Regions from separate parts of the Pseudarthrobacter sp. efr-133-R2A-89 genome, predicted to be linked through region 1. Evidence: predicted binding sites of a transcription regulator. Region 1 holds the regulator's gene; each other region holds the start of a gene.
The links. Region 1 encodes HrcA, which represses chaperone genes, less so after heat shock. Its sites were predicted from a motif close to TTNGCACTCGNNNNNNNCGAGTGCNAA; they were not measured.
Positions count from the first base shown of each region.

Region 2: a site for HrcA is predicted at 1,120-1,146, ahead of QRM95_RS17240 (FmdB family zinc ribbon protein). Genes of this name have one in related genera too.
Region 3: a site for HrcA is predicted at 4,106-4,132, ahead of groES (co-chaperone GroES). Genes of this name have one in related genera too.

Region 1 is NZ_JARVSE010000001.1:316,554-325,935, reverse strand. It holds gene lepA (translation elongation factor 4) at 1-1,467, shown strand, start outside; gene hemW (radical SAM family heme chaperone HemW) at 1,493-2,722, shown strand; gene QRM95_RS01495 (DUF4870 domain-containing protein) at 2,887-3,297, opposite strand; gene QRM95_RS01490 (DUF3097 domain-containing protein) at 3,417-4,268, opposite strand; gene hrcA (heat-inducible transcriptional repressor HrcA) at 4,442-5,455, shown strand; gene dnaJ (molecular chaperone DnaJ) at 5,540-6,667, shown strand; gene QRM95_RS01475 (16S rRNA (uracil(1498)-N(3))-methyltransferase) at 6,670-7,446, shown strand; gene QRM95_RS01470 (GerMN domain-containing protein) at 7,433-8,317, opposite strand; gene QRM95_RS01465 (PhoH family protein) at 8,737-9,382, shown strand, end outside.
Region 2 is NZ_JARVSE010000010.1:316,569-326,724, forward strand. It holds gene QRM95_RS17235 (RcpC/CpaB family pilus assembly protein) at 1-689, opposite strand, end outside; gene QRM95_RS17240 (FmdB family zinc ribbon protein) at 801-1,064, opposite strand; gene QRM95_RS17245 (5-formyltetrahydrofolate cyclo-ligase) at 1,177-1,797, opposite strand; gene galU (UTP--glucose-1-phosphate uridylyltransferase GalU) at 1,902-2,807, shown strand; gene QRM95_RS17255 (GNAT family N-acetyltransferase) at 2,812-3,432, shown strand; gene QRM95_RS17260 (hypothetical protein) at 3,538-4,458, shown strand; tRNA gene QRM95_RS17265 (tRNA-Ala) at 4,591-4,666, shown strand; gene QRM95_RS17270 (hypothetical protein) at 4,752-4,904, shown strand; gene corA (magnesium/cobalt transporter CorA) at 4,979-5,974, opposite strand; gene QRM95_RS17280 (Lrp/AsnC family transcriptional regulator) at 5,975-6,469, opposite strand; gene QRM95_RS17285 (MFS transporter) at 6,639-7,886, shown strand; gene QRM95_RS17290 (Lrp/AsnC family transcriptional regulator) at 7,927-8,430, opposite strand; gene QRM95_RS17295 (MFS transporter) at 8,573-9,811, opposite strand; gene QRM95_RS17300 (LysR family transcriptional regulator) at 9,961-10,156, shown strand, end outside.
Region 3 is NZ_JARVSE010000010.1:284,791-294,946, reverse strand. It holds gene QRM95_RS17160 (ATP-dependent DNA ligase) at 1-1,219, opposite strand, end outside; gene QRM95_RS17155 (dihydrofolate reductase family protein) at 1,288-1,890, shown strand; gene groL (chaperonin GroEL) at 1,966-3,576, opposite strand; gene groES (co-chaperone GroES) at 3,656-3,949, opposite strand; gene QRM95_RS17140 (hypothetical protein) at 4,197-4,577, opposite strand; gene QRM95_RS17135 (THUMP-like domain-containing protein) at 4,631-5,875, shown strand; gene QRM95_RS17130 (shikimate 5-dehydrogenase) at 5,902-6,720, opposite strand; gene QRM95_RS17125 (glycoside hydrolase family 3 N-terminal domain-containing protein) at 6,761-8,212, opposite strand; gene QRM95_RS17120 (glutamate--cysteine ligase) at 8,581-9,732, shown strand; gene tsaD (tRNA (adenosine(37)-N6)-threonylcarbamoyltransferase complex transferase subunit TsaD) at 9,783-10,156, opposite strand, start outside.

The DNA of each region.
Region 1 (9,382 bases):
TACCTTGCCATGGAGAACAACCTCACCATCATCCCGGTGCTGAACAAGATCGACCTTCCGGCAGCGCAGCCGGAGAAATACGCAGCCGAACTGGCCAACCTCATCGGCGGCGATCCGGAGGACGTCCTGCGCGTGTCCGGTAAGACCGGCGTCGGTGTCGAGGCACTCCTGGACAAGATTGTCCGCGACCTCCCCGCCCCGACGGGCGACCCGGATGCACCCGCCCGTGCCATGATCTTCGACTCCGTCTATGACACCTATCGTGGCGTGGTCACCTACGTCCGCGTCGTGGACGGCATGCTGCACCCCCGTGAGCGCATCCAGATGATGTCCACCAGGGCATCGCACGAGCTGCTGGAAATCGGTGTCAGCTCGCCGGAACCCACGCCGTCAAAGGGCTTGGGCGTCGGTGAAGTGGGTTACCTCATCACCGGCGTTAAGGACGTGCGCCAGTCCAAGGTGGGCGACACTGTCACCAACCTGGCGAAGCCGGCGGCCACGTCACTGCCCGGCTACGCAGACGCCAAGCCCATGGTGTTCTCCGGCCTGTATCCGCTGGACGGCGCCGACTATCCGGTCCTCCGCGACGCCCTCGAAAAACTCATGCTCAACGACGCCGCCCTGGTGTACGAGCCGGAAACCTCCGCAGCCCTTGGCTTCGGTTTCCGTGTCGGTTTCCTGGGCCTGCTCCACCTTGAGATCACCCGTGAACGCCTGGAACGCGAATACAACCTGGCACTCATCTCCACCGCACCGAACGTTGAGTACGAGGTCACCCTGGAGGACAAGAAGGTGGTCCAGGTGACCAACCCCAGCGAGTACCCCACAGGCAAGGTCGCGGAGGTGCGCGAACCCATGGTGTCCGCCACCATCCTGGCGCCCAACGAATTCGTCGGCGCCATCATGGAACTCTGCCAGGCCCGCCGCGGCGTCCTGGGCGGGATGGACTACCTGTCCGAGGACCGGGTGGAGATCAGGTACCGCCTCCCGCTGGCCGAGATCGTGTTCGACTTCTTTGACATCCTGAAGTCCAAGACCCGCGGCTACGGGTCCTTGGACTGGAAGGCCGACGGCGACCAGGCAGCCGACCTGGTCAAGGTCGACATCATGCTGCAGGGCGAACAGGTGGACGCGTTCAGTGCCATCACGCACAAGGACAAGGCCTACGCCTACGGCGTGATGATGACCGGCAAGCTGCGCGAACTCATCCCGCGGCAGCAGTTCGAGGTGCCCATCCAGGCGGCCATCGGCTCCAGGATCATCGCCCGTGAAAGCATCCGCGCCATCCGCAAGGACGTCCTGGCCAAGTGCTACGGCGGCGACATCTCCCGTAAGCGGAAGCTGCTGGAGAAACAAAAAGAAGGCAAGAAGCGCATGAAGATGGTCGGCACGGTGGAAGTTCCGCAGGAAGCGTTCATCGCGGCCCTCACCACGGACGATTCAAAGGACAAGGCCAAGAAGAAGTGACCACCGCGCACCGGGGGACCCGCTGATGCCCAGCGTTCTTCCCCTTGGCGACCCGGCGCCGTCGGACGGTCTGCTGCCTGCGCAGGCAGCAGAGGGTGCGGCGGGCCGGGCCTTCGGCTTGTACGTCCACATCCCTTTCTGTGCCGTGCGCTGCGGGTACTGCGACTTCAACACGTATACGGCAACGGAACTCGGCGGCGGCGCTTCCCAGGATGCCTACGCGGGGACGGCCGTCTCGGAAGTGGGGCTGGCCGCGGAGGTACTGAAGCGTTCCGGCGTCCCGGCACGCAAGCTCAGCACCGTTTTCTTCGGCGGCGGCACCCCTACACTCCTGCCGGCCGGCGATCTCGCCATGATCCTTCGTGCCGCCATCGACCAGTGGGGAATCGAGGAGGGTGCGGAAGTCACCACCGAGGCCAACCCCGACTCGGTCACGCCCGAATCCCTCGCTATCCTCAAGGAAGCCGGCTTCACCCGGGTGTCGTTCGGCATGCAATCCGCCGTCCCGCACGTATTGAAGGTCCTGGACCGCACCCACACCCCGAGCCGGGTTCCGCAGGTGGTCCGGTGGGCCCGGGAGGCGGGCCTTGCCGTCAGCCTGGACCTGATTTACGGCACGCCCGGTGAGTCCCTGGCCGACTGGCGGTATTCCCTTGAAACAGCCTTGTCGTACGAGCCCGACCACATCAGCGCCTATGCGCTGATCGTCGAGGAGGGCACCAAGCTCGCCGCACAGATGCGGCGCGGCGAGGTCCCGGGAATCGACGACGACGACCACGCCGACAAGTACGAGCTCGCCGACGAGCTGATCACCGAAGCCGGGCTGGGCTGGTACGAGGTCAGTAACTGGGCCCGGACCCCGGAGCAGGCCTGCCGGCACAACCTGGCCTACTGGCGGGGCGACGACTGGTGGGGGATAGGGCCCGGCGCCCACTCACACGTGGGCGGCGTGCGGTGGTGGAACGTCAAGCACCCTGTGGCCTACGCCAACCGGCTCTCGCAGGGCCTGTCGCCGGCTGCGGGCCGCGAAACCCTCGATTCGGACACCAGGAGACTGGAGCGGGTGATGCTGGAGGCGCGGCTGCAGTCAGGCCTCGACGTCTCGACGCTCAGCACTTTGGGCCGCCATGAGGTGGCGGGCTTGATCGCGGACGAACTGGTGGAACCGGCCGCGGCGTTCCACGGACGGCTGGTCCTCACCCTGAAGGGCCGGCTCCTGGCGGACGCCGTGGTCCGCAGGATCCTGCCCGACTAACCGCAGCACGGCCCCGGCTTGAGCTTGCGAGGGCTGGAATACGCTGGGTGGGCCCACAGCGGCGAGGGCCCCGGCTTGAGCTTGCGAAGGCTGGATTACGCTGGGTGGGCCGACAGCGGCGAGGGCCCCGGCTTGAGCTTGCGAGGGCTGGGAGCCGCTGGGGACTATTTGATCCAGCGCAGGTTGTACGGGTAGCGGTGCGGCTGGCCCCGGTTGACGTGGATCCCTGCGGCCACCGAGAAGCAGGTCAGCGCAACCCAGATCAGCGTGGCGATGACGGCGAAGATGTTGCCTACGTAGGGAATGAACACCAGGATGTTGGCCAGGACCGCGGCGATGGTGGGCGGCAGGCTGAAGTTCAGCGCTTCCTTCGACTCCTGTGCTGTGAACGGTCCGCGGTCCCGGAAGATCAGGTAGATCAGCAGGGACGGAATGCACCCCAGGATCCCGCCGAAGTGGGCCAGTGTGGCCCACTGGCGGTCTTCGCTGGCCGTGAGCGGCAGCGCGTTGGCGGGGACGCCATGGTACTCGGAACGGCCTTGGCCATCCCTGTGATCACGTGCGTTTTCTGCCACAGTCTGTTTTCCTTCGGGGGTGCAAGTGGTGCTGACGACTATTAGGGACTCGGTGCAACGCTGCCAAAATCAAGGCATCGCAGTATCCAGAATACTGGGTCGCGGGGCGGAAGCGGCTTTCAGGGCACGGTGAGGAAATCGATCACTTCCTCAACCCGTCCCAGCAGCGATGGTTCCAGGTCGGCGTACGTGCGGACGGCGCCGAGGAGTTTTTGCCATCCCAGGCCAATATCTTCCTTGGTGGAGTGCGGCCAGCCAAAGGCCTTCAGGATGCCGGTCTTCCAGTCCTGCCCGCGGGGAATTGCCGGCCATTGCTGGATGCCCAGCACGGCGGGGCGGATGGCCTGCCATACGTCCACGTAGGGGTGGCCGACGATCAGGACATTTCCGGCGGCGCCAGGGGAGGCCATCACGGCGTCGGCGATGCGCGATTCCTTGGAATCGGGCACCAGGTGGTCCACGAGGACCCCAAGCCGGCGCCCAGGTCCCGGCCTGAAGTCCGCCACGGCGGCCGTGAGGTCGTCGATTCCGTGCAGGGGCTCGACGACGATGCCTTCCACCCGCAGGTCGTCTCCCCACACCTTCTCCACCAGTTCGGCGTCGTGCTTGCCTTCCACCCAGATCCGGCTGGCTTTTGCCACCTGGGCGCGCTGTCCGGAAACCCGAACCGACCCGGAAGCGGTCCGTCCCGCAGCGGGACCGGCGGCCGCGCGGGCGGGCGCCGGCGGCATCAGGCGGATCGGCTGTCCCTCCAGGAGGAACCCGAACCCCAGCCGGAAGGACCGCGACTTTCCGCGCCGGTCCTCGAGGGCCACCACGTGCATTCCGCCCGATTTCTCCACCCGGGTGACAGCTCCAACCCAGCCCGACTGGACTTCCTCCAGCACCATGCCGCGCTCCACGGGAACTTCCGGCAGTTCGGTCCGGCTAGGGGCGGAAATCCCGCGGGGGCCCCAGTTCTGGTAGTCCATGGATTCGATCCGCCTCGCGCTAGGTCCTCACCCCCGGAGTTTCGCCCGGAGCGGTACCAATGCTAACAACGGGCCGAGGCATAATAGACTGTTAGCACTGAGGCATGTCGAGTGCTAACCCCTGGGCGGCACCGGACGGGGCACGCGCCCCGGACCGTGGATGGAGGTGGAGAGTGAGCGAGCCACGCAAACTGGAAGTGCTGCGGGCGATCGTGGAGGATTACGTCCACTCCCGCGAGCCCGTCGGCTCAAAGGCGCTGGTGGAGCGTCATCATCTCGGTGTTTCCAGCGCCACGATCCGCAATGACATGGCGGCGCTGGAGGACGAGGGCCTGATCACCGCGCCGCACACCAGCGCAGGACGGATACCCACGGACAAGGGCTACCGCCTGTTTGTGGACCAAATCTCGGCGGTCAAGCCCTTGTCGGCGGCAGAGCGGAGGGCCATCCAATCACTCCTCGAAGGCGCGGACGACCTCGACGACGTCCTGGACCGCACGGTCCGTCTTCTGTCCCAGCTGACCAACCAGGTGGCAGTGGTCCAGTACCCGCACTTGAGCAGGGCCCTGGTCCGCCACATTGAATTCGTGCTGCTGGCGCCGCGCAAAGTACTGGTGGTGCTGATTGCCAACAGCGGCAAAGTTGAGCAGCGTGTGATCGACGTCGGCCAGGACCTCGGCGACGAGGCGCTTGCGGAGTTGCGGACCCGGTTCCTCGGGGCCTTGGGCGGCACGTCGCTGAGCCGCCTCGCCCAGGCCTTGCCCGCCGTCGTCGCCGCCGCACCGCACCCTCAGCGCCAGGCCGCGCACGCACTGGCACTTGGGCTGGAGGTCCTGGCCCAGAGCAGCCGGGAAGACCGGATGGTCATGGCCGGAACGGCCAACCTGGCCCGGTCCAACGTAGACTTTCCACTCAGCATCGGCCCGGTGCTCGAAGCACTCGAGGAGCAGGTGGTGATGCTGCGGCTGCTGAGCGAAATGGCGCAGGACCACCGCGGCGTGGCCGTCAGTATCGGACGCGAGAACCCTTACGACGGCCTCGCAGAGGCGTCCGTGGTGGCCACAGGCTATGGCCCTGACAGCGCCGCGAAGGTAGGGATCCTCGGCCCCACACGGATGGACTATCCCACCACCATGGCCGCCGTCAGGGCCGTGGCCCGCTACCTTTCCAGGATTTTGGGGCCCTGATCCTTCGTTACCGGACCACGTCCGGCATCAGGACCGGACACCGGACCCAACTGCACGCAGTACAACAAGGAAGAGATACGAACTTTGAGCAGCCACTATGACGTCCTTGGAGTCTCCCCCGAAGCTACGGGCGAAGAGATCAAAAAGGCCTACCGCAAACTGGCCCGTACCCTTCACCCCGACGTAAACCCCGGGGACGACGCGTCGGAACGCTTCAAGGCAGTCACTCACGCCTACGAGGTCCTCTCCGACCCCCAGAAGCGCCGCATCTATGACACCACCGGCAACGAGAACGGAACAGACAACGGCTTCGGCGGCGCGGGGTACGCGGGCCAGGGATTCGCATTCCAGGACATCTTCGACACCTTCTTCGGTGCCGGCGGCACGTCCGGACCGGCTTCCCGGGTGCGCAGGGGCCAGGACGCGCTCATCAGCGTCCGGATCGACCTCCGCGACGCCGTCTTTGGCGTCAACAAGAAGCTCGAAGTGGACACCGCCGTCGTCTGCCCCACCTGCGACGGATCGTGCTGCCGCCCCGGCACGCACCCCGAGCGCTGCGATATCTGCGGCGGCAGCGGCCAGGTCCAGCGGGCAGTGCGCTCCATCCTTGGCCAGGTCATGACGGCGGCCCCCTGCGGCACCTGCGAAGGCTTCGGCACGGTCATCAAGGATCCCTGCAACGAATGCAGCGGCCAGGGCCGCATCCGCAGCCGCCGCTCACTGACCATCAAGGTCCCTGCCGGCGTTGCCACCGGAACCCGCATCCAGCTCTCCGGGCAGGGCGAAGCCGGCCCCGCCGGTGGCCCCGCCGGCGACCTCTACGTGGAGATCCGGGTCAACAACGACGCCACCTATGTCCGCGAAGGCGATGACCTTCACGCCACCTTGCACATCCCCATGACAGCGGCTGCCCTCGGCACGGACGTCAGCCTGGAAACCTTCGACGGCAGCCAGGAGATCGACGTCAAGCCCGGCACGCAGTCCGGCGAGGTCATTACCCTTCGCGGGCTGGGCGTCACCCACCTGAGGGGCTACGGGCGCGGAGACCTGAAGGTCCACCTCCAGGTGGACACTCCCGCCAAACTCGACGCCGCGCAAGAGGACCTGCTGCGCCAGCTCGCCAAGCTCCGCGGGGAACAGATTACTGAGGGTAAGCTCGCCGCCAGCGGCGGCATGTTCGCCAAGCTCCGGGACCGGCTCGGTAACCTGTAGCGGTGAGCAACCCCGTATTCTTCGCCAGCCCCGGCTCCCTGGACGGCCTGGCGCCCGGCCAGGTCTTTGTCCTGGAGGGACCCGAAGCCCGGCATGCAGTCACCGTAAAGCGCTTGTCGCCCGGGGAGGCCGTGGACATAGTGGACGGCGCCGGCGTCCGCATGACCGGCAAGGTGGCGTCGGCATCGTCCACCGCACTGGAAGTGGAGTGCGGGACCGTGGTGGCCGAACACAGGCCCGAGGTCCGGCTGGTGCTGGCGCAAGCACTGGCCAAGGGCGACAGGGACGAACTGGCCATTGAGACGGCAACGGAACTGGGCATCGACGCCGTCATACCCTGGCAGTCGGAACGGTCCATCGTCCGCTGGAAGGGGGACCGGGCCGCCAAGGCCCACGCCAAGTGGCAGTCGGCCGTTGCCGCGGCCGCCAAGCAGGCCCGCCGCGCCTGGATTCCGGAGGTCCGGGACGCCGTCGAAACGTCCGGGCTCTGCAACGCTGTGGCGGCCGCGGACCTGGCCGTCATCCTGCACGAAGACGCCGTCAGGCCCCTGCGAACCGTCCTTGAAGGATGGCGGGGGAGCGCGGGCACCGGGCCCCGCGAGATTCTGCTGATTGTTGGCCCCGAAGGCGGCATCAGTCCCCGCGAGGTGACCAAGCTCTGTGACAACGGCGCGGTGACGGCCCTGCTGGGGCACCATGTCCTGCGGTCCTCCACTGCCGGCCCGGCCGCCGTCGTGCTGGCCAGCGACATCCTGGGACGCTGGGCTACCGCACCTTAAAGGACCGGGTGTCCTCGTTCCGGTCCGGCTCTCCACCGGACCCGGCCTGCGCCACGTGGAGTTCATAATCACCGGCCGGCAGGTTAAGGGCCAGTGTGAAGGCCCCTGCCTGGCCCTGTTCCGCGGCCGCCGTCGTTTCGCCGGTCAGGAAAGGCGTCTTGCCGCCGCCGTTGTCCGCCACCTGCAGGATTTGCCAGTGGAGCTTGGCTCCCGGCGACGTGCTGCGCCCGGTGATCTTCACGCTGCCTGCCGGGACTTCGGTATTCTCCTGCGGGTCGATGATCCAGACCGGCGCCACCAGGCCGGCGGCACGGGTCATCAGGGCGCCCAACTGGACCTTGCCGAAAGCGACGTAGTCCGTGTGCCCGTCCACGAGGATCCGGACCCGGACCTGCTGGCTGGTGTCAATCAGCCCCGAACTGGCGGCCGCCGCGGTGGCCGTATAAATCAGTTGCTGGATGGCGCGGGCAGCCATGTCGGCGTCGAGGTTGCTGTTGAACGCGTCAGCCGAAACGTCCACGGTGATGACGTCTTTGCCTGAAATCGAGGTGGCCAGTTTGTCCGGATTTTGCCATGGCGTGAAGAAATCAGGATCGAGCGGCTTCTCCGACATCATGGCCCGCAACGCGCGCGTCACCGGGTTGTCCTGCTCCGGGACGTCGCGGAATTCGCGGTAGAGGAAGATGTTGCCGCCGCTGCGGCCGATCCAGTACACGGGCGCCTTGTTGGAGGATTGGGTGGTCTCCAGCGGAGCGCTGGTGGACGGTGCATCCGGCATGGTCCCGCCGGACGCCGGGACCGAGGCGAGCGTGCCGGTCGGCGATGGGCCGCCCTCTGCGGTGCAGCCTGCCAGTATGGGAACAAGCACCAGGACGCCTGCCAGGACAGCCGGGCGAAAGGGGCCCTTCGTTCGGCCTGCCCTTTTGGGCACAGAGGTATCCGGCACTGTCCTGCCCTTGTCCTTTCGTGGCGTGGCGGGCCGATCCCCTGGCGGCCTGGAAGTCCCAGCAGTTGCTGGATTTCCAGCATTACACAGCGGTAAGGCCCAGCAGCGGTTCTGTGGCCGTCGCGCCCCAACTGCAACGGGAACGATATGAGGCCGATATGAAGTTGATATCAAACGGCTGCACCGCAGGACGTTCAGCAGCCGGCCGGTACGCGTAGCCGCCAGCTGCTGGCGTAAGATGAAGGGATCGCTGGGCAAGGAGCACCGTGCAACGGGCGCCCCTTCCAGCGCGGAAAATTGGATTGAAGAACTTCGAGGGGACCACAGGCCTGCGGGCCAGCACCATGACTGAATCAGCAAATGGTAAGCGCCGGCTCAACACAGGCGACGGCAGCCCGGGGGAGTTTCCCCACTCACTGCCGGGCACGAGGACCGAAGTTGTCCTGTTTGAGAACTCGGACCAGATGGTTCAATCACTTGGCAGCCACGATGAGGCGTTGCGGTTCATCGAAGTCCAATTCCCGGATGTCAACTTCCACGTGCGCGGCAACGAGCTCTCCATCAGCGGACCGGCCAGCGACGTCCCCCGTATCATGCGGCTCCTCCAGGAGGTCCGTGGCCTCGTGGCCCGCGGCACGGTGATCACCCCGGCCGTGCTGCAGCAGTTGGTGGCGCTCCTGCGCACCCAGTCACTGCAGAACCCCGTGGACGTCCTGACCCATGACATCCTCTCCAGCCGCGGCAGGACCATCCGGCCCAAAACGCTGAACCAGAAGAACTACGTCGACGCGATCGACGCCAACACGGTGATCTTCGGGATCGGCCCCGCGGGCACCGGCAAGACCTACCTGGCCATGGCCAAAGCCGTCCAGGCCCTGCAGCAAAAAGAGGTCAGCCGCATCATCCTCACCCGCCCCGCCGTGGAGGCAGGGGAGCGCCTTGGGTTCCTGCCCGGAACGCTGAGCGACAAGATCGATCCATACCTCCGGC
Region 2 (10,156 bases), on a different contig from region 1:
GACGCTCCAGCCAGCCGGGATGACTGTTCCGCGTTTGCTCCCACCACTATCAACCCGTCGGTCTCCGTTGTACCCAGCCATTGGCCGCTCTGGCCGCCCTTGTTTGAAGTCCAGAGCACGGGAACCGCAGACGCCAGCACCTCTGATGGGCCTTGCTGGTCAAACCCGTTGGCAGATGTGAGCACCACATTGACCAACTGGCCCGGGGACACCAGCTGAATGGAAGACGGGTCCGCCATGCGGAGCGGAACCGCGGCCGAGCCCGGAGGCGTCCCAATGAGGAGGCCCGGGCCCAGGAGCTGGGCGTCAGTAACGAGCTGGCCTTTTCGCAACGGTCCAGCGAGCTGTTTCCCGGCGGCTGCGGCGGTGTCTTGGAGGAAGCCCTCCGCGACCATTCCGGGCGGCACATGAACGCTGGCCAAATCTGCCGCCGTCACAGCGGTACCTGCCGGAAGATCCCGCGCAGCAGCGAGTGCTGTTACGGTCGGGAGCGGAGCCGGCGTCAGTTGATTGACGGCGGTGGCCGCCGCTGCACACAGGAGAAGGGCGGCGGCCAGGCGGCGGTTGCGGCCCAGCCAGGAGGCAACCTGCGCCGGGATGGGGTGGTTGGCCTTGGCGGGGCGGCTGGCAGTACGGGACGGGGTGGGAATCCGGAGGCTGTTGCGGCCACGGCGTGGATATGCAGGCATGCGCCCACGCTATTGGCGGCCGAAGCGGCACGACAGTGCTGGTGGCGGCTATGTGGACAAAGGCGGCCGGCGCCAGGAGGCGCCGGCCGTCGTCGTCATCAGTGCGTGGGGCTAGTTGGCCGCCGCTGCCGGGGCGGGCGCTGCGGCAGGCGCCGCCGGCGCCGCTGCCGGGGCGGGGGAGACCGAGCTGCCCTTGGAATCGCGTGAGTCGGTACGGTAGAAACCTGAGCCCTTGAAAACCACACCCACGCTGTTGAACTTCTTGCGCAACGTGCCCTCGCATTCGGGGCAGGATGTCAGGCTGCTGTCCGAGAACGACTGGACGATGTCGAAGGCGTGGCCGCAATCCTTGCAGGCGTAAGCATATGTTGGCACTGGTGCTCCTCCTCTTGGGCAAACGAGAGGTCCCGTGCTGCCACCCGGTAATCCGTTAGCAGTCGCAGGGCCTGAGTGCTAATTCTATCACTGCGCCCGGAGGGGACCGGGTTCAGCGGCCACCCGGCAGGCCCCGGTACCCGGACGGCATCAGGACACCCGGGACCGGGCGGTCGAATTCCTCGGCAGGAATCCGCCCCGCGGGAAGCAATTCATCGTCGTAGATAACAGCGGCCAACGGTATTTCCTTCCCGGCGGTGGCCAGATGCCCAAGGAAGGTGTCGTAGTATCCGCCCCCCTGGCCGATCCTGTTGCCTGACAGGTCCACGGCGGTGGCGGGAATGATGAGCGCCGCTGCGGTCCCGGCGACCTCGGGCCCGTGCCGGGGCCCGGCGGGTTCCAGGATGGGCGCGTGCAAGCTGCGTTCGAAGCTGGTATCCGGGGTCCAGAACACCCAGCTCAACTCCCGGCCCGGCTCGCATACCGGAAGCAGGACCTCGTGGCCGCTGCCGCGCAGCGCATGGACCAGCGGCATGGTGGGCGGTTCCTTCCCGACACCCAGGTAGACGCATACGGTTCCCGGGCGCCCCGCGGTGACGGATGCTGCCCAGGCTTCCCCGTGGCGCGCCAGGTCCGACCCGGCGGCGTCCAGCTCCGCCTCCGTCCGGGCGGCCCGCCGGCGCCGGTGGGCCGCCCGGATCTCGTCCTTGGCGGGATTCGTCGTCTCCTGCATGGTGTCCTTCCTCGGTGCCTGGCGTTCCACGGCATCACAGGCGGATGACGGCCTGCCGTGCCGGTGGTTACTGAAATGCTTGACGCTGACGCTAGATTAGTCCGGTGACTACCAGTAACCCCAGAGTCCGCAAAGCCGTCATCCCAGCAGCGGGCCTGGGCACCAGGTTCTTGCCGGCCACCAAGGCAATGCCGAAGGAAATGCTCCCCGTCGTGGACAAACCTGCCATCCAGTATGTGGTGGAGGAAGCCGTCCATGTGGGCCTGAACGACATCCTGATGATTACGGGCCGGAACAAACGTGCCCTGGAAGACCACTTCGACCGCGTGCCCTCCCTCGAATCGACCCTCGCCGACAAGGGCGACACCGAGAAGCTCGCCTCCATCCAGGCAGCCAGCCAGTTGGGCGACATCCACTACGTCCGGCAAGGCGACCCGCACGGCCTGGGCCACGCCGTACTCCGCGCCAAACAACACGTCGGCGACGAAGCCTTCGCTGTCCTGCTGGGTGATGACCTCATCGATGCACGCGACGAACTGCTGAGCACAATGATCGACGTGCAGGCGAAGACCGGTGGCTCCGTCGTCGCCCTCATCGAGGTGGAGCCCGCACAGATCAGTGCCTACGGCTGCGCCGACGTCCAGGAGCTGGACGGCGAAGGGTACGTCCGTGTCAACCGGCTCGTGGAGAAGCCCTCACCCGAGGAAGCACCGTCCAACCTGGCGCTGATCGGCCGCTACGTCCTGCACCCCGCTGTCTTTGATGTCCTTGAGCACACCGCACCCGGCCGCGGCGGCGAGATCCAGCTGACCGATGCCTTGCAGGAACTCGCGTCCGGAGACGGCAAGGGCTACGGGGTCTTCGGCGTGGTGTTCCGCGGCCGCCGCTATGACACCGGGGACAAGCTCAGCTACCTGAAGGCCTGCGTCCAGCTGGCCGTCGACAGCGATGACCTGGGCCCCGGCCTGCGGGAGTGGCTGCCCGGTTTCACCGCCGGCCTTTCCAGCTGACGCCGTGCGTACCGGTCCCATCTGGCCGGTCACCCTCGAATGCGGTGACCTGGTCCTGCGGCCCATCCGCTACCGCGACAAAAGGGAATGGACCGAGGTGCGGTCCAGGAACAGCGAGTGGCTGGCGCCCTGGGAAGCCTCCAACCCTGAACCCGGAGGCGGGCTGCCCGACTACCGGCACATGGTGCGCTCATTGAACGCGCAGGCAGCCCAGGCCACGGCGCTTCCATTCGTCATCACCGAGCGGACCCCGGGACTCCGGAATCCGGCCATCGTCGGCCAGCTGACCGTGTCCTCGATTGTGTGGGGTTCGGCCATGATGGCCACTCTGGGGTATTGGGTGGATCAAGCCCGGGCCGGCCGGGGGATCGCGCCCACCTCCGTGGCCCTGGTGACTGACCACTGCTTCCGGACCCTGGGCCTGCACCGGATGGAAATCAACATCCGGCCGGAGAACGGGCCCAGCCTGAGGGTGGTGGAGAAGCTGGGATTTCGGGATGAGGGGTACCGGCCCCGTTTCCTGCACATTAATGGCCGGTGGGCGGATCACCGTTCGTTTGCCTTGACCTCCGAAGAAGTCCCGGCGGGCCTGCTGGCGCCGTGGCTGGCGTCCCGGCCGTCATAAATCCATCGGTTTGTGGACAGGGGTACGACACACCGGGGCTAATGCGGCCTGAGCAGGCATGATGCTCATACGGTTTTGAGTGTGGACTTCCCCCTTAGCAGCTCAGTGATCCTCGTGGTTGCCGTCGCGCTCTGGATCCTTTGGGTCGCCCCGTACGTCCTCCGGAACCGAAGGCGCCAGGTCCAGGCCGCCGGCGACTTCCTGGCAGACGTCCCCGCCGATGAAAAGCCGGACCAGCCCGCCGGCAAAGTGTTGAACGTCGTCGCCCAGCAGGAGAAAGCCATGGAACCCAGGAAGAGTGCCGCAGCCGCTGCCGGCGCTGCCAGCACCCCGCCCGCGCCCCGGTTCCGCATCCGGTATGGCCGGACGGCATTGGCGTTGGCGGGTCTGCTGTGCTTGGTGACAGCGTTCATTTCAGGCGTCCTCCTTCCCTTCGGTGTGGGATCGGCGGCCCTTCCCCTCACCGCCTTTGCGCTGGCTTTCGGCGCGGTGGCCCTGCTCCGCTGGCTGGCTATCCGGGACCGCAAAGCGAAGGTCAACGCGGCCTTCCGTGCCGCCATGAGTGCGCCTTCCCGGCGCCAGGAGCCGGAACCCGTCACCGTGCCCAAACCCGACGCAGCTCCGGCCCGGCCGGAGAGCCCGTTGTTTGATGCCGAAGCGGGTGAGGCCAAGGCCAAACCGCTCACTGCTGTGGAACTGCGTGAGGCGGCCCTCGCCGTCGCCGTTGCCGCCGGTGACACCAGTGCTGCCGCTGCGTCGGCAGGCGCTCCCGCGGGAACTCCGTGGGAGCCGGTCGAAGTTCCCAGGCCAACCTACGTTGAGGCAGCAAAGGCTGAGCGGCCCGAGCCCCTGCCGCTTGAACTGCCGGAGGCTCCGAAGGCGGTTGGCAAACCGTCGCTGAAGCAGGGGGCTGCCGGTGGCGACGCCCCGGAAGTCGCGTCCCAGCCAGCGGGTTCACCTCAGTTGACCAAGGCGCAGAGTGCCTTGAGCAACCTCGACGACGTCCTCCAGCGCCGCCGCGCGTAGGCGGCCGGCAAGCATTCCTACCGGCTCGGCCCCGCCGGGCGCCCCAATTTGGTGTTGGACACGGATTATTTGTAGCCTAGGGACACCGGTTCCGCACCGGCCTGGAGTACCACGCAGGCTGCGGCCACTCCGGGGGCTATAGCTCAGTTGGTAGAGCGCTTCGTTCGCATCGAAGAGGTCAGGAGTTCGAATCTCCTTAGCTCCACCAGAACCCCCACCCCAGCGCAAAGTTGATGGGCGAAACGCAGTCGAATGCCCCCGCCGTTACTGCAAGGCGGGCCTAGAGTGGGCCCATGGGAATAATCATCGGACTGCTTGTCATTTGGCTCATTCTGTCCATCGTCGGCTTCGTCGTGAAGGGCCTGCTCTGGCTCGCCATCATCGGCCTGGTCCTGTTCGTCGCAACAGGTGTCTGGGGTTGGCTCAAGCGCAGGACCAACGCCTGACCTGATCCTGGCGCAACACACTGAACGCCCAAGGCAGCACCCTCCACAACGGGGTGGCGCCTTGGGCATTCGGGTTAAATCCAGCCCTTTTTCTTGAAGATGCCGTACATGAGTGCCGCAGCGGCCACCATCAGGCCCAGCGCCATGGGGTAGCCCAAGGGCCAGTGCAACTCAGGCATGTTGTCAAAGTTCATGCCGTAGATGCCGGCAACGAACGATGGTGCGAACAGGATGGCCGCCCAGGACGAGATCTTCTTGACCTGCTCGTTCTGCTCGGCGCTGACTTCGTTTTGCCGGTTTGCCGTCAGTGTTCCATCCAGGGTCAGCGCGTTCTGCAAAATGTCGCGGAAGGAGTCTGCGCGGGAGATCACCCGTTCCACGTGGTCCTCGACGTCCCGCAGGTTGTGCCGCAAATCGGTCTCCACCCCGTATTTTTCGAAACCCCGCTTCAGCTGTTCCATCATTTCCGGCAGCGGGTGGATGGCGCGCTGGAACTGGATGACTTCCCGGGCCAGTTCGTAAATCCGGCGGGACACCGAAGAATCTCCGCTGAAGAGTTGGTCCTCGATTTCGTCGATGTCGTTCTCGAGTCCGGCCACCACCGGGGCGTAGTCGTCCACCACCCGGTCCAGGAGGGCATACAGGACGGCTTCGGGCCCGTGCTGGAGGAGGTCGGGCCGGGCCTCGAGGCGCTGCCGTACCCTGGCTACGCCGGCAGTTTCGGCGTGGCGTACCGTGACCACGAAGTTCTTGCCCGTGAAAACGTGGAGCTCGCCGAATTCCACCGTTTCGTCCGAGTCCACATACCGGGCCGGCCGCAGGACGGTAAAGAGATTGTCGTCGTACCGCTCCAGCTTGGGCCGCTGGTGGGCTGAGACGGCATCCTCCACCGCCAGGCCGTGCAGCCCGAATTCCGACGCCACAGCCGCCATTTCCTCCGCCGTGGGCCGGTAGAGCCCGATCCACGCCATGCCACCGTGCCGGGCAAGGGTTTCGAAGGTCTGCTCCAGGCTTTCGGGCTCCGCGTGGCGGACACCGTTGACGTAGACGGCGTTATCGATGATGGTCATTCAGGAAATCCTAGCCGCCGCGGATGCGGCATTGCTGAGGCCGCTGATGAGGGGCTCTGTCCGATAGGGGATATGGGTGTGCAGGGCCAGCACCGTCTCGGTCCGGATGACCCCTTTGATCCTCAGGACCTGGCGCAGCGATGCCTGGAGATTGTGCGTGTCCGTAGCCACCACCCGGCACCAGACATCCCCGCGGCCGGAGATTTCGTGAACCTCCAGGACCTGCGGGATAAGCCGCAGCGCTGCCACCACCCCGTCCAGTTCCCGGTGGGAGACCTCGATGGTCACGAAGGCCACCACGTCGTAGCCCACCGCCTCAAGGTCAACCTCTCGGCCGCCCGGACGCAGGACGCCTGCGCGGAGCATCCGGCGCACCCGGGACTGGGCGGTGTTCCGGGCGATGCCCAAGGACTCGCTGAGTTCCCCGATCTGTATCCGCGGATCCTGGATCAGGGCCAGGAGGATCTTCAGGTCAGTGGGGTCCAACTTGTTCACGATCGTCACTCTCCACCACATTGGGATCCAATATTTGATAATTATGCTCAATTATCCACCCCATATCGGTTTGATCGCGCAACCCTGCCGCACCCTTGAAGCATCACAGTTGTATCCGCGCCGGCGTCCCACAAGGACTCTCCGCTGCGGCGATCCCTAAGGCGGCACGATGACGGTCTTCAGTGAACTTCGCATGCGTCCGGCAACGGCAACCCACGCCGGGTGGAATGCCTCCACCACCGCCCGGCTGGTCATTTCCGGTGCGGTCATTTTCATACTCCTCGTGGGCGCCAACCTGGCCACGCCGCTGTATCCCCTCCTGCAGTCCAGCCTTGGTCTCTCGAGCCTGGACGTTACGGCAGCGTTCGCCAGCTACGTCCTGGCGCTGGTGGGAACCCTGCTGGTGGCCGGCCACTGGTCCGATCACATCGGACGGCGGGCAGCCCTCCTGGTTGCTGTGCTGACGGGTCTGGCCGGCGGCTGGATCTTTGCTGAGGCGCAGTCGCTGGCAGCCCTCTGTGCCGGCCGGGCCCTGCAGGGAACTGCCGTGGCACTTGCCACCGGAGCCAGTGCCGCCGCACTGCGGGAGCTGCTTCCGTCCCGGCCGGAGTGGGCATCGCGCTTTACGCTCCTGGCGTCCTCGGGGGGCGTCGCCGCAGGACCGGTCATCGGCGGCCTGCTGTCGTTGCTTCCCGGCGCCACCACTGCCCCGTACGTCGTTCACTCCCTGCTGCTTGCCGGGCTCCTCGTTCCGCTGTACCTGATCCGCGCACGCCCGGCCATCGTGGCCCCGGCGCCGACCCGGCCGCTCCACGCCCTGGCGCCCCGGCGCCCTTCCGTGTCACGCCTGGCGCGCGGAGCCTTCTGGCTGGCATCCGGCGTCGGCTTCCTCAGCTTCGCCGTCTTTGGCTTCAGCCTTTCGCTGGCTCCCGGCTATTTCGCCCAGGTCCTGGCCACGGATTCCCGGCCGTTGATCGGCATCCTGGCAGGCCTGCCGCTGGGGGCTTCGGCCCTGAGCCAGCTGGTCACAGTTCGAGGCCGGTTCACGGTGCCGGCGGGCCTTGCCGTCCTTGGCGTTTCGGTGGTGATGCTGGGAGCCGCCGGTGCCTGGCACAACCCGGCGCTGCTGGTGGCCGCTGCGGTCGCCGCCGGCGTGGGGCAGGGTCTGGCGTTCCGGACCGTCTTCAATGACGTCGCGGCCAGGGTGGAGCCCGCCCGGCATGCCCAGATCATCAGCACCGTCTATGTCATTACGTATTTGGGGAGCGCGGTTCCGGTCCTTGGCCTGGGGTGGGCCAGCGCTGCGGTGGGGATGGGCGCCGCGGTCCAGGGCTTCGTGCTGGTGTGCGGCGCGGCGGCGCTGGTCCTCTCCGCCGCGACGCTCGTTCAGGCCGTCAGACCCCGCGCCGCCGTCTGACCGCAGTGCCGGGCAACCCCGGTCACGGCCCGGCGCGCCGCTACTCCGGGAGCGGGCCGTGGTTGCCCTGGATGTGTTCGAAGACCAGGGTGGTTTCGGTATGGCCCACGACGGGGTCGGTAGCGAGGTTGTCCAGCACCCAGTCCCGCAGGTCTTCGGTACTGCCGACGGCGATGTGCAGCAGGTAGTCCACCGAGCCGGACGTGTGGAAGGTGGAAAGGACGGCCGGCAGGTGCGGTACGCGGGCCGTGAAGCGGTCGATCTGGTCGCGGTCGTGGGCGCGGAGCCGCACGGCCACCAGTGCCTGCACAGACCTGCCGATCGCCGAGAGGCTCAACTTTGCCTCGTAACCCTGCACAATGCCCCGTTCGGACAAGGCACGGGTGCGCATCAGGGCGGTCGACGGGGCGATTCCCACCATCTCGGCGAGCTGCTTGTTGGAGATCCGGGCATCCGCCACCAGGGCTGCCAAGAGCCGTTCATCAATGGCATCCAAGGGTTCCAGGTGCGCCCCGGGCCTGATGTTCCTGGCATTCGTGCTCACAGCGTTTCCTTCCAAAGGGTCCTCTGTTCATCCTAGACCGCAGAAACGCCGTCATCCGCGGTGCGGGAGCGCGCCCCACCGAACATTCAGGCTGCCAGGCGGTGCCTTGAGCCTCGTTAATTCGAGTTCGGTCCAAAGACCGTCAGGCTGCGGCGGGCTCCGTTCCGGGATGGACGACGGCGACAGTTGCGGCCGTCAGGCACGCCAGGCCGATCACGGCTCCCGCCAGGGCGTTCCAGCCCCAGGCCTGGAAAACCAGGCCGCCGGCCCAGCCAAGCAGGCTGGAGCCGAGGTAGTACGCCAGGTTGTACAGCGACGCCGCCTGCGCCCGGCCGTTGCTGGCTATGGCGCCCGTCCAGCCCGAGCCGATGCTGTGGGCCGCAAAGAAACCCCCGGTAAACACCACCAGGCCGGCCAGGATCAGCACCAGGTTCGAGGCCAGGGTCAGGGCGAGTCCGGCCATGGCAAGGGCAAGCCCTGCCAGGAGGACGTTGCGGCGCCCGAACCGGGTGGTCATGGTGGCTGCCCAGCGGGAGGAGAACGTCCCGGACAGGTACGCCAGGAAGATCAGGCTGATAACGGTGGCCGGGAGTCCAAAGGGGGCGCCCGACAACCGGAAACCCAGATAGTTGTAGACGGCCACGAAACCACCCATCATCAGGAAGGCCTGCGCATAGATGGCCAGCAGGCGGGCATTGCGCAGGTGGCCGCCGAGCATCCGCAGGGCTCCGCGAAGTCCGGACACCCGGGCGGGGACGAAGCCCTGCGCCCTGGGAACGAGGACCAGGAACGCGACGGCGGCGGCTGTCGCGAGCAGGGAAACGGCCAGGGCCGCGGCACGCCATCCCCAGAGCTCGCCAACCGGGCCGGCGACCAGCCGGCCGGACAGGCCGCCCAAGGTGGTCCCGGCTACATAGCTTCCCGCCGCGAGCGCGGCGTGGGCCTTGCTGACCTCCTCGTTGAGATAGGCGATGGCAATTGCGGGGATGCCGCCCAAGGCCATTCCTTCCAGCAGTCGCAGGACCAGGAGCATCGCGAAGCCGGATGACAGCGGCACCAACAGTCCCAGGACTGTGGCCGTGGAGATGCCCCACATCATGGCCTTGACCCGGCCGATCCTGTCCGCCAGGAAAGACCAGGGAATGACGGTGGCGGCCAGGCCAACGGTGGCCAGCGAGATGGTGAGCGCGGCTTCGGCGGCGCTGACCTGGAGGTCGGATGCCAGCAGCGGGAGGACGGCCTGTGTGGAGTAGAGCTGCGCGAAGGTGGCCACGCCCGCGCAGGACAGTCCGGCAAGGATGCGCCCGTAGGCCTTGGATCCCTTGGCGTGGCCGGTCCAGCGTGGGGGAGCGGCAATGCCGGCGCGCTGAGTCTTTGGCATCCTGACAGCGTAGTTCCGACCGAACTAATGCATCCAATGCATGTTTCATGGCAAACTCATAGCAGATATGGATCTGCCGAACCTGGGCCCCACCCCCACTGACCACTCCAAGGCCCGGCGTTACTGGCCAGCGAGGAAGGAAGCCTGCAGTGGAACCGGACCGCAAGCAATTGGCGCAGCTCCTGCCGCTGCTTCCAGTCCTGGCCGAACTGGGCCGGACCGAGCACGTCACGGAAACCGCTGAGCTTCTGGGCGTCCCACAGTCAACGGTGAGCCGGGCGCTGGCCCGGGCAAGTGCCGCCGTCGGCACCGAGCTCCTGGTGAGGGATGGCCGAGGCGTCCGCC
Region 3 (10,156 bases), on a different contig from region 1:
GGTCCAGTGCGCCGAGGTGCAGGTTCGACAGCAGCCCGGTCCTGCGGCCCGACCCCCACTCACAGGCAAGCACCACCAGGTCGTAGGTGAGCACCGGCTTCACTTTCACCCAGTTGGATCCCCGCCGTCCGGCAGCGTAGGCGGACCCGATGGCCTTCACCACCACGCCCTCGTGACCCGCAGCCAACGCGTCGCGGGACACCCGTTCAGCCACCTCCGGGTCCGCCGTGATTTCGCCCGGGATCCGATGGGCCGGGGCAATCCGTTCCAACGCGTCGATGCGCACCGACAACGGTTCGTCCAGCAGGTCCCGCCCGTCGATGTGCAGAACGTCGAAGAACCAGGGGTGCAGCACCGTTTCCCGCACGGCATCCGCGCCGAACCGGGCCATGGTTTCCTGGAACGGCCGCGGGCCGCCGTCTTCGTCGAGGGCCAGGGTCTCGCCGTCGAGGATCACATCCTGCACCGGCAGCCCGCGGACCAGCTCGACCACCTCCGGGAGGCGGTGCGTGACATCGGCGAGGTTGCGGGTGTAGATGCTGACCTCGGCGCCGGACCGGTGGACCTGGATCCGGGCGCCGTCGAGCTTGTATTCCACCGAGGCTTCCCCCGTGGTCTCCAAGGCTTCGCCGGGGCTGGCGGCCGTGGCGGCAAGCATGGGCTGCACGGGGCGGCCGACGAGGAGGCCCACCGCCTCCAGCTCGGCCGCGGTCCCGGTCATGGCGAGCAGGGCGGTCCCGCCAAGATCCCCGGAGAGCATCGCCGCACGCCGCACGGCAGCGACGGGCCTCTCCGCAGCGCGGGCCACGGCATCGGTCAGGACGCCGTCGAGGGCGCCGGTGCGCAGCTCACCGAGCAGGACGCCGGAGATGAAAGCCTGCTCCCCCGCCGTCGCAGCCCGCATCAGGTTCCCGAGCGTCGCGGCGCGACTGGCCGCCGAACCTGCCCCCGCGGTGGCGAGCAGCGTGTCCAGGGCCGCGTCGAGGTCGGCCACAGTGAGGCTTGCTTCCAGGGCCGGTTCGGCCTTCGAAGCCGCCACGCTGCGCCACCCGACGCCAACACGGCCCTGCCGGGGCTTCGCCGACAGCAAGCCCACCGCCGTCGGAATCTCAGCCGGCTCAAGCCGGCGCAGCAGGTCCGCCAGTGCATCGACCTTCGCCAGGCGGGAGGGGGTGGACGCCACGGCGTCCGAGGTCTTGACGAGCTCGAGGAGCAGCATGGCACCATCCTGCCACGCGCCGGCTCCCTGCTCTGGACAGCGCCCAAGGCCCCTCCCACACTGGACGCATGGGATTCATCGTGGCAAACCTGTTCATCACACTCGACGGCGTCTACCAGGCTCCCGGCGGCCGGGAGGAAGACACCCACGGAGAGTTCGCCTTCGGCGGCTGGCAGGCACCGGTGTCCGACGACGAGGCCGGCGCCGCCATCCCCGCAGAGATTGGCCGCATGGATGCCCTGCTTCTCGGCCGGCGGACCTACGACATCTTTTCGGCCTACTGGCCGCACCAGGCAGGGGACATTGCTGATGCGCTCAACCGGGTACCAAAGTTCGTGGTCTCGCGCACCCTGTCCACCCCAGGCTGGGCCGGCACCACCGTCCTGCCGGATGAACGGGCTGCACGACGCCTCCGGGACGAGTACGGGCAGGTGCACATGTTCGGCAGCGGCGTCCTGATCCGCTCGCTGCTGGCTGCTGATGTGCTGGACCGGCTGCACCTCTGGCTGTACCCGGTCACGCTGGGCCAGGGCAAACGCCTGTTCGACGCCGGCACCGTCCCGGCGTCGTACCGCCTCGCCGAGCCGGTACGCAGCTTCCCGAAAGGGGCGGTCTCGCTGGTGTACGAACGGGCGGGCGGGGTTGAGACGTCGGAGATGGCCGCAACCTGACCCGCGGCCCCGGGTGCACAAAAAACCGGCCCAGCAGATGCTGGACCGGTTTTCTGCAGGGGAAGACGGGCAGGGTCAGTGGCTGTGGCCTGCGTGCTCGTCTTCTTCGGCCGGCTTCTCCACGACCAGGGTCTCGGTGGTGAGAACCAGGGCGGCGATGGAGGCCGCGTTGCGGAGGGCAGCACGGGTGACCTTGACGGGGTCGATGACACCGGCAGCGATCAGGTCCTCGTACTCGCCGGACTTGGCGTTGAAACCGTTGTTGGTTTCGAGGTCGGCCACCTTGGAGGTGATGACGTAGCCGTCGAAGCCGGCGTTCTGGGCGATCCAGCGCAGCGGCTGGACCAGGGCGCGGCGGACGATGCCCACGGCAGCGGCAGCGTCGCCTTCGAGTGCCTTGACGGACGGGTCCTCATCCAGTGCCTTCAGGGCGTGGATCAGGGCCGAGCCGCCACCGGCCACGATGCCTTCTTCGAGGGCAGCGCGGGTGGAGGATACGGCGTCCTCGATGCGGTGCTTCTTTTCCTTCAGCTCAACCTCGGTGGCAGCACCCACCTTGATGACGCCGATGCCGCCGGCCAGCTTGGCCAGGCGCTCCTGGAGCTTTTCACGGTCCCAGTCGGAGTCGGTGCGGGTGAGCTCGGCGCGCAGCTGCGCGACGCGGGCCGCAACGTCTTCGGCCGAGCCTGCGCCGTCGACGATGGTGGTGTTGTCCTTGGTGACGGTGATGCGGCGGGCGGTGCCGAGCACCTCCAGGCCAACGGTGTCCAGGCTCAGGCCCAGTTCCGGGGACACAACCTGTGCGCCGGTGAGGGTGGCGATGTCCTGGAGCATGGCCTTGCGGCGGTCACCGAAGCCCGGTGCCTTGACGGCCACGACGTTCAGGGTGCCGCGGATGCGGTTGACGATCAGCGTGGACAGGGCCTCGCCGTCGACGTCCTCGGCGATGATGAACAGCGGCTTGGAGCTCTGCAGCGCCTTTTCCAGCAGCGGCAGGAATTCCTGGATGGAGGAGATCTTGCCCTGGTTGATCAGGATCAGGGCATCCTCGAGGACAGCTTCCTGGCGTTCTGCGTCGGTGACGAAGTACGGGGACAGGTAGCCCTTGTCGAACTGCATGCCCTCGGTGAGGACCAGTTCGGTCTGGGTGGTGGAGGACTCTTCGATGGTGATGACGCCATCCTTGCCCACCTTGCCGAAAGCCTCGGCGAGGAGTTCGCCGATTTCGTCGCTCTGCGCCGAGATGGCGGCAACGTTGGCAACCTGGGTGCCCTCGACGGGGCGTGCGTTCTCCAGCAGGCGGGCGGCGACGGCTTCAACCGAGACCTCGATGCCGCGCTTGATCTGGCCGGGGGCAGCACCGGCGGCAACGTTGCGCAGGCCTTCCTTGACCAGGGCCTGTGCCAGGACGGTGGCTGTGGTGGTGCCGTCACCGGCAACGTCGTTGGTCTTGGTAGCGACTTCCTTGGCCAGCTGGGCGCCAAGGTTCTCGTAGGGGTCGTCCAGTTCGACTTCGCGGGCGATGGTGACGCCGTCGTTCGTAATGGTGGGGGCGCCCCACTTCTTGTCCAGGACGACGTTGCGGCCGCGGGGGCCGAGCGTCACCTTGACGGTGTTGGCGAGCTTATCGATGCCGGCCTCGAGGGCCCGGCGCGCAGCGTCGTCAAACGCAAGCTGCTTTGCCATGGTTTTGTCCTTTCAAAGACAGAAACCCCGCACTGCCGGCCAGCATAAGCGTGGCCGGCGGCACGGGGATCCGAAAGAGTTACTTGACGACGATCGCCAGGACGTCGCGGGCGGACAGCACGAGGTACTCGGTGCCGCCGGTCTTGACTTCGGTTCCGCCGTACTTGGAGTAGATGACGACGTCGCCGACGGCTACGTCGACAGGAACGCGGTTGCCGTCTTCGAAGCGGCCGGGGCCTACTGCAACAACTTCGCCTTCCTGCGGCTTCTCCTGTGCGGAGTCCGGGATGACCAGGCCGGAAGCCGTGGTCTGCTCGGCTTCGAGCGGGCGGACAACAATACGATCCTCAAGAGGCTTAATAGAGACCGACACTCGGACCTCTCCTTTTCGTCAGCAAATTCGTGGACTGGAAAGCTTTCCGCCGTGGCTGGCAAACCGTCGTCGCGGTGCCGGCAGCAGCCTGGCTGGCAGCTCTTCATGTGTTAGCACCCTCCGGGGGAGAGTGCTAATTGAAACTCTATGTAAGGGTTAGCACTCGGTCAAGGCGAGTGCCAGTTTTTCGTCATCGGCGTATTCCGTTAAGCACGGTTTCGGGACCCGCAACGAGCCTCAGGCAGCTTCAGCGGCCCAGATCGTCGAAGTCCACGTCTTCGCCGCCGTCGGCATCGCTGCCACCCTGTTTACGGCCCCGGAACAGAACCCAGGCCGCTGCGGCTGCGGCGAGCAGTGCGGCCACCAGGAAGAAGATGCTCCCTGCCCGCGCGCCGTCGTACAGTCCGCGGATATCACGGGCTTCCTGCGTGTTGTCCGAGATGTCGTTGCCGCCCACCGAATAGACGGTGGCGTTGAACGTGTCCAGGACAAAGATGATCACCAGGAGCGCGATGCACACCACGGCCACCACGGCGGCGGCGATCAGGACCGGGCGGGCAAACCGGGCAGGACCCCGTTCCTTGGGTTCGTGTTCGCCGGTGTCCCCGGGGGCTGCGGTTTCATCCATGGTGTCCACACTATCGGCAACCCGGCATCCGCTCCTCCACTAGGCTGGAACCCATGGCTCACGCTCCCCAGGACCAGATCGCACCCCTGCTGACCCCCGAAGGCTGGGAGCTGCTGGCCTCCCTGGGCCCCTACCGCGACGAGGATTCCTTCGAACTCAACTCCGCGCTCCGGAAGGCCGGCCATCCTGCCGGGCTGGTCTCCGCCGTCCTGACCCAGTCACGCCTGCGCACCAAGGCCGAGGCGAAGTTCGGTGAGTTCGCCCGCCAGATGCTCTTCACCCAGGCAGGCCTGGAGCAGGCCACCCGCCTGAACGTCGCGGCGCGCCACGCACAGCGGTTCGCCGCCGCCGGGATCAGCCACGTGGCGGACCTGGGCTGTGGCCTGGGCGCCGATTCCCTGGCCCTGGCATCCCTTGACCTCAATGTGACCGCCGTCGAAATGGACGAGACCACGGCGGCCTGCGCCACGGTGAACCTGATCCCCTTCCCCAACGCCACCGTGGTGCACGCGGATGCGGCAGCCGTGCCGTTGGAGGGGGTCGACGGCGTGTGGCTGGATCCAGCACGCCGGGTCACGTCCACGTCCGGCACCAAGCGGATCTGGGACCCGGAGGCGTTCTCACCGCCGTTGTCCTTCGTTGAATCGCTCGCGGCGTCAGGAAAGGCGGTGGGCGTCAAGATGGGGCCCGGCATGCCGCACGAATCCGTGCCCGCCGGCTGCGAAGCCCAGTGGGTGTCGGTAGCCGGAGACGTCACCGAGGTAACCCTGTGGTTCAACGCCGTCAGCAGGCCGGGGGTGCGCCGCGCCGCCCTGGTCCTTGGCCAGGAAGGTGCGGCCGAGCTGACCAGCGGCAACGATTTCGGCGCAGGCCCCACGGCACCGGTGGGACCGGTGGAGGGCTACCTGTACGAACCCGACGGCGCCGTGATCCGGGCCGGCCTGGTGGCGGATGTCGCGCTGGAACTCGGCGGCCACCTGGTGGATGAGCACATCGCCTACGTCTGTGCCCCGGAACTCGTGGCCACGCCGTTCGCCCGCGCCTACAAAGTGCTGGAAGTCATGCCCTACAACGTCAAGGCGCTCAAAGCCTGGGTGAAGCAGGAGGGCATCACCGTGCTGGACATCAAGAAGCGGGGCACCGCCGTGACCCCGGAAGAGCTGCGGAAGCAGCTGCTGCCGGGCGGAAAGGCGGCCGGCAAGGGTTCCGGCAAGAAGGCCGCCACCCTGGTCCTGACCCGGATTGGCGAGGACCGGGTGGCCGTCGTGGTGGAACCCGTCCCGACCTGCATGCCCTAGGGCCGGCCGGGCGGGCCGCCAGTCCGCTACTGGGCGCGCATGAACTCCTCGGCGGCCCGCACCTGCTCCGCCGTGGGCCGCACCCCCGTGTACAGGACAAACTGTTCGAGCGCCTGGATGGTGGCCACCTCGGCACCGGTGATGACCGGCTTGCCGGCTGCACGGGCGGCCCGGATCAGCGGCGTCTCGGCGGGCAAGGCCACCACGTCGAAGACCAGGCGGGCCGCTTCGATTGCCTCCGCCGGGAACGCCACGGTGTCCGCTTCCGTCCCGCCTGCCATACCGATGGGCGTGACGTTGATGATGAGGTCAGCCGTCCCGCCGTCGAGCGCTGCCCGCCACTGGAAGCCGTACTGGTCCGCGAGCGCCCGGCCGGAGGCCTCGTTCCGGGACACGACCGTGACATTGGCGAAGCCGGCGTCCCGCAGGGCCGCCACCGTGGCCTTCGCCATCCCGCCGGATCCCTGCACCACCACGGAGTAGCTGGTGGGAACCGCGTTGGAGGCCAGGAGCTGCTCAATGGCCGTGTAGTCGGTGTTGTACGCCTTCAGGTGGCCATCCGTGTTGACGATCGTGTTCACGGAATCGATGGCCTTGGCGGAGGGGTCCATCTCGTCCACCAGGGCTATGACGTCTTCCTTGTAGGGCATGGAGATGGCGCAGCCCCGGATGCCCAGGCCCCGCACGCCGGCGATGGCCTGTTCAAGGTTGGTGGGCGCGAACGCCTTGTAGATCCAGTTCAGATCCAGTTGCCCGTAAAGGTGGTTGTGGAACCGGGTCCCGTTGTTGCTGGGGCGGGCGGAGAGCGAGATGCAGAGGGTCATGTCTTTATTCAGAATGGGCACCCGACCATTAAACGCGCTCACCGCCGCTCCCGCTCGCAAGTCACGGAGTGCAGCCGGTTCCGGCCGGATAGGGCCCGACGGCGGCAGGCAGCTTTCCGGGCGCCGTTGCCTTCCCTGCCAGGACGGCGGCGAGGGCGTCGAAGGCGGTGTCGTTGCGGCCGTAGAGCGCCAGCTTGATCGGTGCGTTGGAGTCCTGCAGCGGCCAGGGCGCGTCCAGGGCTACCGCGATGTCGCCCGCTCCCGGTGTGCCGCCGAGGCCGATGAGGTTGACCACGGGGCCGGAGCCGACGGCCAGGCCGGCACGGGCGGCAGCGGCTTCGAAGCGTTCGCGGTCCCCCGGGCCACCGCCTTGGACGCGTACCGAACCCGGCACCAGCGGTCCGTGGCAGGGGCCGGAGAGGACTGTCACGGCGGATGCCGAGACCTTGGCTGACAGGGCTGCGCCGCTGCCGGCCGGAGCACCCGCACCGGGGGTCCCCGCAGGGGCCGCTGTGCGCGCATGCCACATCATCATGGTGGCAACCCGCCTCGCGGCGTCATCGAGCCGTGCGGCCGGGAGGCTGCCAGCTGCGAGGGCTTGCAGGATGGCGGCATGCGCCTGTTCCACGTCCTCGGGCATCAGCAGCAGGTCGGCGCCGGCGGCCAGGGCCTTCACGGCGGCCGCGCCGGCCGGATACTGCTTCTCCACGGCACCCATGTTGAGGGCGTCCGTCACCGCTACGCCCTGGAATCCCAGGTTCCGCAGCGCCGCGTAGCTTGGCGCGGAGAGCGACGCCGGCACGCCGGGTTCCAGCGCGGGCACGGCGATGTGCCCGGTCATGACGACCGGCAAGCCGGCGGCTACGGCGGCCTGGAACGGTTTCCAGTCCCTGCCCCGGAGCTCGTCGATGGTGGCCGGCTGGACGGGGAGGTTGAGGTGGGAATCGGTTGTCACCGAGCCGTGCCCAGGGAAGTGCTTGACGGTGGGGAGGATGCCTGCGTCCAGCATGCCCCGGGAGAACGCCACGCCCTGCGCTGCCGCCACTGCCGGATCGGCGGACATCGAGCGGGCACCGATGGTGGGGTCCTTGGGGCCGATGGTCACATCCGTGTCGGGCGCGAAATCGAGGTCGAACCCCAACGGCAGCAGCTCGGCGGCCAACGCCTTGCCGGCCTGGCGGGTCAGGTCTTCGCTGCCCGCGGCGCCGTAGCTCATGGGCACCGGCCATTCGGTGAGCGGGGCGCCCAGGCGGGCCACTGCGCCGCCTTCCTGGTCCACGCCGATGATCCCGGGCCATGGCCGGCCGTCCGCGGTGGCGGCCTGACGCAGCCGCTGGTTCACGGCCCCCATCGCGGCCACGTCCACGTTCCCCTGCGGGTCGCGCGGGACGTTGTCGCCCATGATGATGGACCCGGCCAGGTGGAGGCGCTGGATGAGCGCCGCGTGGGCTTCCACCTGGTTGCCCTTGAAGAACGGGAGCAGGACCTGGCCGGCTTTTTCCTCCGGCGTCATGGCCGCCACAGCCGCCGCGGCGGCGTCCTGGTCCCGCTGCTCGGGGCCCCACCCCAGGGGCCGGGAACCCGGATCAGGTGATGGGGACCCCAAAGGGGGCGCCGGCGTCGTACTTTCCGCGGCGGAAGCGCTGGGCGCAGGTGCCGGGGACGACGGCGGCGCGGCGCTGGGCGAGGCGGTGCAGGAGCCCAGGGCAACGGCTGACAACGCGAGGATGAGGGGAAAGGATTTGGCGGGACTGTGACGCAGCGGGAACGAGGCCATCAGTACGATGCTACCCCTGGACTAGACTTGGACCATCCGTTCGCCTGCCGGCTGCAGCCTGTGAGCGGCACCAGCCAGCGGCAAACCGGACAGTAAGGAATTGTGTGAAGATCGACTTCGCGTCATCGAGGCAGTCAACCCTCGGTGTTGAGTGGGAGCTCGCTTTGGTGGACGGCAAGACGGGCGAGCTCGCTTCCGTCGCCAACCAGGTGCTCCGCGGGGTGTCCTCCCGGCACCCGGAACTCAACGAAGACGACGAACACCCGCACATTAAGCAGGAACTCCTGCTCAATACCGTGGAACTGGTCACCGGGATCTGCGAGACGGCCGCCGAAGCCAAGGAGGACCTCAACCGGTCCGTGGCCGCAGTCCGCGAAATCACCGATCCCATGGGCGTGGAGTTGTTTTGCGCGGGCAGCCACCCGTTCAGCCCGCCGCAGCTCCAACCGGTCACGGACAAGGCGCGCTACGCCAAGCTGATCGACCGGACCCAGTGGTGGGGACGGCAGATGGTCATTTACGGCGTCCACGTCCATGTAGGGCTGGACCGCCGGGACAAGGCGCTGCCCGTCCTGGACGGACTGGTCAACTACTTCCCGCATTTCCAGGCGCTCTCTGCCTCCAGTCCCTTCTGGGGCGGTGAGGACACGGGCTACGCGTCCCAGCGGGCCTTGATGTTCCAGCAACTCCCCACCGCAGGCCTGCCCTTCCAGTTCAAATCCTGGGCGGAGTACGAGTCCTACGTCCAGGACATGTTCACCACCGGTGTCATCGACACCATTTCCGAGATCCGGTGGGACATCCGGCCAGTTCCGGCCCTGGGCACCATCGAAATGCGCATCTGCGACGGACTGGCCACGCTGGAGGAAGTGGGTGCCATCGCCGCCCTCACCCAGTGCCTGGTGGATGAGTTCTCCACCACCCTGGACAACGGCGGCACCATCCCCACCATGCCGCCGTGGCATGTCCAGGAAAACAAGTGGCGCGCCGCCCGCTACGGCATGGATGCCATCATCATCCTGGACGCAGCAGGCAAGGAACAGCTGGTCACGGACCACCTGCTGGAGACGCTGAACCGGCTGGAGCCCGTGGCGGCCAAGCTGCGCTGCTCCGACGAGCTCGCCGACGTGGAGAAGATCATCCGCCGCGGGGCCGGATACCAGCGCCAGCGCCGGGTGGCAGCCGAAAACGGCGGGAACCTGCAGGCCGTGGTGCTGGACCTGGTCAAGCAGATGCGCAACGGTCCCACCGCCTGATCTGCTTCTGCCGAAGTGGGGTACTTTCGGCACGGACGCGCCGTCCGCCGTCAGGCCGGCAGCGATACCGAGGTGACGGGCAGCGACGAATCCGGGCCGAAGCCGATACCGCTGGGTTCCACGCCGGCCATCACCAGTTGCGCTCCGAGGGCGGCCACCATGGCGCCGTTGTCGGTGCAGAGGTCCAGCGGGGGGACGTGCAGCCGGATACCGGCGGAGGCGCATCGTTGCCCGGTCAGCTCCCGCAGGCGTGAATTGGCCGCCACCCCGCCGCCCAGCAGGACGTCCTTGATTCCGTGCTCGCGGCAGGCCAGGACGGCCTTGGACGAGATCACATCCACCACCGCTTCCTGGAATGCGGCCGCGATGTCAGCCACCGGAATTTCCTCCCCGCGCGCCTCGAACTGCTCCACGCACCGGGCCA